2 regions of the Streptomyces kurssanovii genome follow, and region 2 is predicted to be linked to the other one. Evidence: predicted binding sites of a transcription regulator. Region 2 holds the regulator's gene; the other holds the start of a gene.
What was found. The regulator HspR, encoded in region 2, represses chaperone genes until heat shock. The targets are predictions, from matches to a motif close to TTGAGNNNNNNNNNCTCAA.
Positions count from the first base shown of each region.

Region 1: lon (endopeptidase La) is a predicted target of HspR. The motif match lies at 1,389-1,407, and genes of this name have one in related genera.

Region 1 is NZ_JBFAQK010000014.1:120,687-124,091, reverse strand. Features, by position in the region: gene lon (endopeptidase La) at 1-1,366, opposite strand, end outside; gene AB0K36_RS13515 (nucleotidyltransferase domain-containing protein) at 1,506-2,318, shown strand; gene AB0K36_RS13510 (GNAT family N-acetyltransferase) at 2,431-3,072, shown strand; gene AB0K36_RS13505 (spermine/spermidine synthase domain-containing protein) at 3,202-3,405, shown strand, end outside.
Region 2 is NZ_JBFAQK010000002.1:325,655-329,059, forward strand. Features, by position in the region: gene grpE (nucleotide exchange factor GrpE) at 1-127, shown strand, start outside; gene dnaJ (molecular chaperone DnaJ) at 158-1,336, shown strand; gene AB0K36_RS03570 (heat shock protein transcriptional repressor HspR) at 1,338-1,787, shown strand; gene AB0K36_RS03575 (helix-turn-helix transcriptional regulator) at 1,885-2,868, opposite strand; gene AB0K36_RS03580 (hypothetical protein) at 2,997-3,215, shown strand; gene AB0K36_RS03585 (Rieske (2Fe-2S) protein) at 3,212-3,405, shown strand, end outside.

The sequences.
Region 1 (3,405 bases), on a different contig from region 2:
GGACCTCGAGCAGGGCCGCGGCGGGGTCGCCGCGGAAGTCGGAGCCGACCTTGTCGATCTCGTCGAGCAGGACGACCGGGTTCATCGAGCCGGCCTCCTTGATCGCACGCACGATCCGGCCGGGCAGCGCGCCGACGTACGTACGCCGGTGGCCGCGGATCTCGGCCTCGTCCCGTACGCCGCCGAGGGCGACACGGACGAACTTGCGCCCCATGGCGTGCGCCACGGACTCGCCGAGGCTGGTCTTTCCGACACCGGGCGGGCCGACGAGCGCGAGAACCGCGCCCCCGCGCCGCCCGCCGACCACGCCCAGCCCCCGCTCGGCGCGCCGCTTGCGCACCGCCAGGTACTCGGTGATCCGCTCCTTCACGTCCTGCAGACCCGCGTGCTCGGCGTCCAGGACGGCCTTGGCGCCCTGGATGTCGTACGAGTCCTCCGTCCGCTCGTTCCACGGCAGTTCGAGGACGGTGTCGAGCCAGGTGCGGATCCAGCTGCCCTCGGGGCTCTGGTCGGAGGCCCGTTCGAGCTTCTCGACCTCCTTGAGCGCGGCTTCCCTGACCTTCTCCGGGAGGTCCGCCGCCTCCACGCGGGCCCGGTAGTCGTCGGACTCGTCCTCGCCGTCCTGGCCGTTGAGCTCGCGCAGCTCCTTGCGCACGGCGTCCAGCTGACGGCGCAGCAGGAACTCACGCTGCTGCTTGTCGACGCCTTCCTGGACGTCCTTGGCGATGGCCTCGGCCACGTCCTGCTCGGCGAGGTGCTCGCGCAGCTGCTCGGTGGCGAGCTTCAGCCGGGCGACCGGGTCACTGGTCTCCAGGAGCTCGATCTTCTGGGCCGTGGTCAGGAAGGGTGAGTAGCCGGAGTTGTCCGCGAGCTGCGAGATGCCGTCGATCTGCTGCACGCGGTCGACGACCTGCCAGGCGCCGCGCTTCTTCAGCCAGTCGGTGGCGAGCGCCTTGTACTCCTTGACCAGTTCGGTCACCGCGCCGGGCAGCGGGTCGGGCACGGTCTCCTCGACCACGGTCCCCTCGACCCACAGCGCCGCGCCCGGTCCGGTCGTGCCGGCGCCGATGCGGACGCGGCCGACGCCGCGGATCAGCGCACCGGGGTCGCCGTCGGAGAGCCGGCCGACCTGCTCGACGGTGCCGAGCACACCGGTCGCGGCGTAGGTGCCGTCGACGCGGGGAACGAGCAGCACCTTCGGCTTGTTGCCGGAGGGCCGGGCGGCAGCCTGGGCGGCCTCGACCGCGGCCCGCACCTCGGTGTCGGACAGGTCGAGCGGCACGACCATGCCGGGCAGCACGACCTCGTCGTCGAGCGGCAGGACGGGCAGTGTGAGCGGTGAGTTCGCCTTGATATCGGCAGCCATGATCTCCCCTTAGGCAGTCAAGTTGAGCTGTACCGACTCAATGGTTATGAGCCCTTGATTGTTCCCCGGCCGCTGTTCGCTCTGAGCGATCGAAGAAATCCGGTGGGAAACAGGACGCGGCGCGGGCGACAGTGACCCGATGGAGAGCAAAGGGCTGAACCCGGACGGGACCATCGCGCGGGAGGGTGCGCTCGCCCGCGTGACTCCGGCCTTCGCGCCGGTGGTGGCCGCCGCCCGCAGGGAGATCGCCGGCCGCTTCGGCGACGGCAGGCTGCACAGCGCCTACCTCTACGGGAGCATTCCGCGCGGCACCGCCGTCCCCGGCGTCTCGGACCTCGACCTGCTGCTGGTCCTGCACACGGAGCCCACGGCCCGGGACCGGACGGACGCCGACGCGGCGGAGGCGGTGCTCGACAGGGACTCCGACGCGATCGACGGTGCCGGCATCCTCCTCGTCGGCATCGGGGCGGCGCTCCGCGAAGCGGAGCGGTACGACCTGGGCTTCTTCCTCTCCTGCCTCTGCACCCCGCTGATCGGCGAGGACCTCGCCGCCCGCCTTCCCGCCCAGTACCCCACGTCGCTGCTGGCCCGCGAGACCAACGGAGACCTGGATCTCGCACTGCCGCGCTGGCGCGCCCGGCTGCGGGACGCCGCGACCGACGCCGACCGGCGCACGCTGTGCCGGGTGGCCGCGCGGCGGCTCGTACGGTCGGGTTTCACACTGGTCATGCCCCGCTGGGGCGGCTGGACCAGCGATCTGGAGACGTCGGCGGAGCTGTTCGCCGGCCATTACCCGCGGCGGGCCGCCCAGATGCGGCTTGCCGCCGCGGCCGCCCGCGCGCCGACGCCGGACGAGGCGGTGATCCGCACGCTCGTCGACGAACTGGGCCCGTGGCTGGCCACGGAGTACACGGCGGTGCACGGGACCAAGGCGGCCCGGCCGGCGCCGTGAAGTGACCGTGATCCACGTCACCCCGGAATCAGGTCGCGATCGCCCATCCCCGCAGTATGTAATGGTCACAAGCACGCTGCATCTATTACCTACTCGCTCGAGGAGTTCCCGGATGCCCTTCCGGTCGACCACAGAAATCGTCCACGCATGGGTCCACGGCTGGGTCGTCTCGCGCGGCGCGGCGGACCCCGTGCCCAGACCCTGGGGCTTCACGGTGGACGTCGGCCAGGTCAAGAGCGCCACCCGCCACGTCCTCACCGCGGACGACGAGGCCACCGTGCGCAAGGTCGCCGCGGAGGTGGCCGCGCCGACGGTCTGGCTGAAGGTCTTCGCCGATCCCGACCGCGTCCTCGAATGGGCCGGCCCCGAGTGGGCCGTCGACGAGCCCGGCTGGCTGATGTCCACCGAGCTGCGCCGCACCCCGACCACCGTGCCCGCCGGCTACACCTTGAGGACCTGGACGCGCGGCGGTGTCGTGCGGGCCCTGGTCGTGGCGCCTGACGGTTCGTTCGCGGCGCGCGCCCAGGTCGCCCCGACGGGGCACACGGCCGTGGTCGACCAGGTGGAGACCGCGCCCGAGCACCGCCGCAAGGGCCTCGGCCGGCTGGTGATGCACACGCTCCACAACGCCGCCCTCGACCACGGGGCCCGGGTCGGCGTGCTGGGCGGCACACCGGACGGCCGGGCGCTCTACGAGTCCCTGGGCTGGCGCACCCATGCCCCGCTGGTCAGCCTGTACCACCGGCCGGCCTGAGCGCGCCCCGCGCACTCCGCACGGGCCGTCACCCTGGCCGCCCTAATCGGTTTGTCCCCTTCACCGGGGCCCGGCCAGGATGGGGCCCGATCCGTGTCGTCCCGCACAGCCGCCCGGAGGTCGAGAGCCATGCCGTTCCCCGCCACAGACACCCCTGTCACCCTCGACCGACGGGAGGGATCCTGTGGCGAGGTCGTGCTGCGCAGGCGCGGGTCCGGTGAAGACCCGGTGTACGAGATCATCGCGAACGGCTGCTTCCTGATGAACACCTCCGACGGCAGGTCGGAGCGGCTGCTGGTCGATGCCGCGCGCCGGGCGATCGGCACCGGGAAC
Region 2 (3,405 bases):
CATCGGCGAGCGCACGATCCGCCCCGCGCGGGTCGCGGTGGCCGAGCCCCAGCCGGGCGCGGCCCCCGCGGCACAGAAGGAAGAGAAGTCGGCCGACGAGGAGAGCGGTGGCCCCGAGGAGGGCTGACGCAGGAAACGTCCGGAAGGAGGGACGTCGATGAGCACGAAGGACTTCGTCGAGAAGGACTACTACAAGGTTCTCGGCGTCCCCAAGGACGCCACAGAGGCCGAGATCAAGAAGGCGTACCGGAAGCTCGCCCGCGAGTTCCACCCGGACGCCAACAAGGGTGACGCGAAGGCCGAGGAGCGCTTCAAGGAGATCTCCGAGGCCAACGACATCCTCGGCGACCCGAAACGGCGCAAGGAGTACGACGACGCCCGCGCCCTGTTCGGCAACGGCGGCTTCCGCGCTCCGGGCGCCGGCGGTCCCGGCGGCACCTTCAACTTCGACCTGGGCGACCTCTTCGGAGGCGCCCCCGGCGGCGGCCAGGCCGGCGGCTTCGGCGGCGGCCTGGGGGACGTGTTCGGCGGCCTGTTCAACCGGGGCGCCGGCCCGGGCACGCGCACCCAGCCGCGCCGCGGCCAGGACATCGAGTCCGAGGTGACGCTCAGCTTCACCGAGGCGGTGGACGGGGCCACGGTCCCGCTGCGGATGTCCAGCTCGGCCGCGTGCAAGGCCTGCTCCGGCACCGGCGACAAGAACGGCACGCCCCGGGTGTGCCCGACCTGCGTCGGTACCGGCCAGGTCTCCCGCGGCGGCAGCGGTTCCTTCTCGCTGACGGACCCGTGTGTGGACTGCAAGGGCCGCGGGCTCATCGCCCAGGACCCGTGCGACGTCTGCAAGGGCAGCGGACGGGCCCGCTCGTCGCGCACCATGCAGGTCCGCATCCCGGCGGGCGTCTCCGACGGGCAGCGGATCCGGCTGCGCGGCAAGGGCGCTCCCGGCGAGCGCGGCGGTCCGGCCGGCGACCTGTACGTCGTCGTCCACGTCGACGCGCACCCGGTCTTCGGCCGCAAGGGCGACAACCTGACCGTCACGGTGCCGGTCTCCTTCACGGAGGCGGCGCTCGGCGGCGAGATCAGGGTGCCCACGCTCGGCGGCCCGCCGGTCACGCTGAAGCTGCCGGCCGGCACGCCCGCCGGGCGCACCATGCGGGCCCGCGGCAAGGGCGCCGTCCGCAAGGACGGCACCCGCGGCGACCTGCTGGTGACCGTCGAGGTGGCCGTGCCGAGCGAGCTCGGCGACAAGGCCAGGGAAGCGCTGGAGGCCTACCGCGAAGCCACCGCGGACGAGGATCCGCGGGCGGAGTTGTTCCAGGCCGCGAAGGGAGCTTGATATGGACCGGTCGGGGCGCAGTCGCAACCCGTACGAACTGACCGACGAGTCGCCGGTGTACGTCATCTCGGTCGCCGCGCAGCTGTCGGGCCTGCATCCGCAGACCCTGCGGCAGTACGACCGGCTGGGTCTCGTCTCACCCGACCGCACGGCCGGCCGCGGCAGGCGTTACTCGGCCCGCGACATCGAACTGCTCCGTACGGTGCAGCAGTTGTCGCAGGACGAGGGCATCAACCTGGCCGGCATCAAGCGCATCATCGAACTGGAGAACCAGGTCGCGGCTCTGCAGCAGCGGGTCGCGGAGCTGTCGTCGGCCCTCGACGGCGCGGCGGCGGCGATGCAGCAGCGCGAGGCCCAGGTACACGCCTCCTACCGGCGCGACCTCGTGCCGTACCAGGACGTCCAGCAGGCGAGCGCGCTGGTGGTCTGGCGGCCCAAGCGGCCGGAGTAGTCGCACGACCCGCGTACGAGGCGGCCCAGGCCGTCCCTGACGCCCGAAGGGCCGGGAGGCATTGTGCCTCCCGGCCCTTCTGCGTGCCTGGGCGGAGTCAGCGGCTCTCGTCCAAGATGCCCGACTGGGCGATCAGGTAGCCGAGTTGGGCGCGGCTGCCGCTCCCGAGCGTGGCGTTCAGTTTCGCGATGTGGGCGCGGCAGGTGCGCACGTTCATCCCGAGGCGGCGGGCGATGGAGTCGTCGACGTGTCCTTCGACGAGCAGTTTGGCGATGGAGCGCTGCACGCTGGTGATGCCGTCGAGCTCGGGGGCGTACGACAGTTGCTCCTCCCATGGTGTGGCATGGAGCCAGAACTGCTCGAAGACGCCCACGAGATAGCGCACGAGTCCTTCGTGGCGCAGTTCCAGGGCGACCTGCCGGTCGCTGCGGGCGGGGACGAAGGCCACCTTGCGGTCGACGATGATCAGGCGGTCGATGATCTCCTCGAGCGTGCGGACCTCCACGCCGTAGGGACTGACCCGTTCGACATAGGCCAGTGTCGAGGGGTGGTGGCGGGCCGTGTGCTGGTACAGCGTGCGCATCTTCACGCCGTTCTTCAGCAGCGGCTCGGCCCGGCGCAGACCGTGTTCCAGGGTGTCCGGACGCCGTCCGCTGCCGGGTTGCACGGTGAGGAGTTCCTCGGCGCACTCGGCGGTGACCCGGTCCAGCGCGGCGTTGATCAGGCCCAGGCCCTCGAGCACGGTGATGGCGTGTCTGGTCGACAGGTCCTGGGCGGTCAGGGTCATGAACGGCTCGAACGTGCCGACGATGGACAGGGCGAGCTGCCGGCGCTCCTGGATCTCCCTTTCGATGGGGTGAATCAGCTGGTTGAGCGCGAGTGACGGCGGGACCGGGCGGAGCCAGCCGGCGTCGTCGGGATCGGGGCGCAGCAGGGCGAGATCCAGCAGGCAGGGTGCGCTCTCGGCCTCTGACCGGGAAACCTGGCCGGTACGCAATGCCGTTGCGTAGAGATTCTTCCCTGCTTCGCATAGTTCGCCTGCACTGTGGCTATGCCCGACATTGTCCTTGTTCGACGCCATTTGACACCCCCTCAGGGTCCTGAATTACAGGAACATGATGCCTGTGGTCGCTGGTGGAAGCATTCGGTGTGAGACATCGTCTTAGACGCGGGGGGAGGGTATTGGACAGAATGGGGTGGAGATCCTCCATGAACAGGACGCTTCGCATACTTGGCGCACTTGCTGTTGCCGCAGCCGCGTTCAGTGTTCTAGGGACGAGCGGTGAGCCGACCTGGGAGTCCGAGGCGGCGCGCACGGTGATCGCCGGTGAGCCGACCTGGGAGTCGGAGCCGGCGGGCGCGGTGATCGCGGGCGCCGACGAACTCACGTGGGAGACCGCTCCCGTGGACGCGGGCGCGGGCGCATGACCATCCCGCCGGATGATCGCGTGTTCCGGCGGGAGATGGCGACGGCCTACCGGTCCGGGTGGCATTTCATCGACCTCGTCACGGCGATTCCGCACCGTGGCGACTCGTTGATGGTCACCCTGTTCGGTGAGCCGATCGTCGTCGCGCGCGAGGAGGACGAGGATGTCCGTGCCTACCGCTGTCTTCGCCG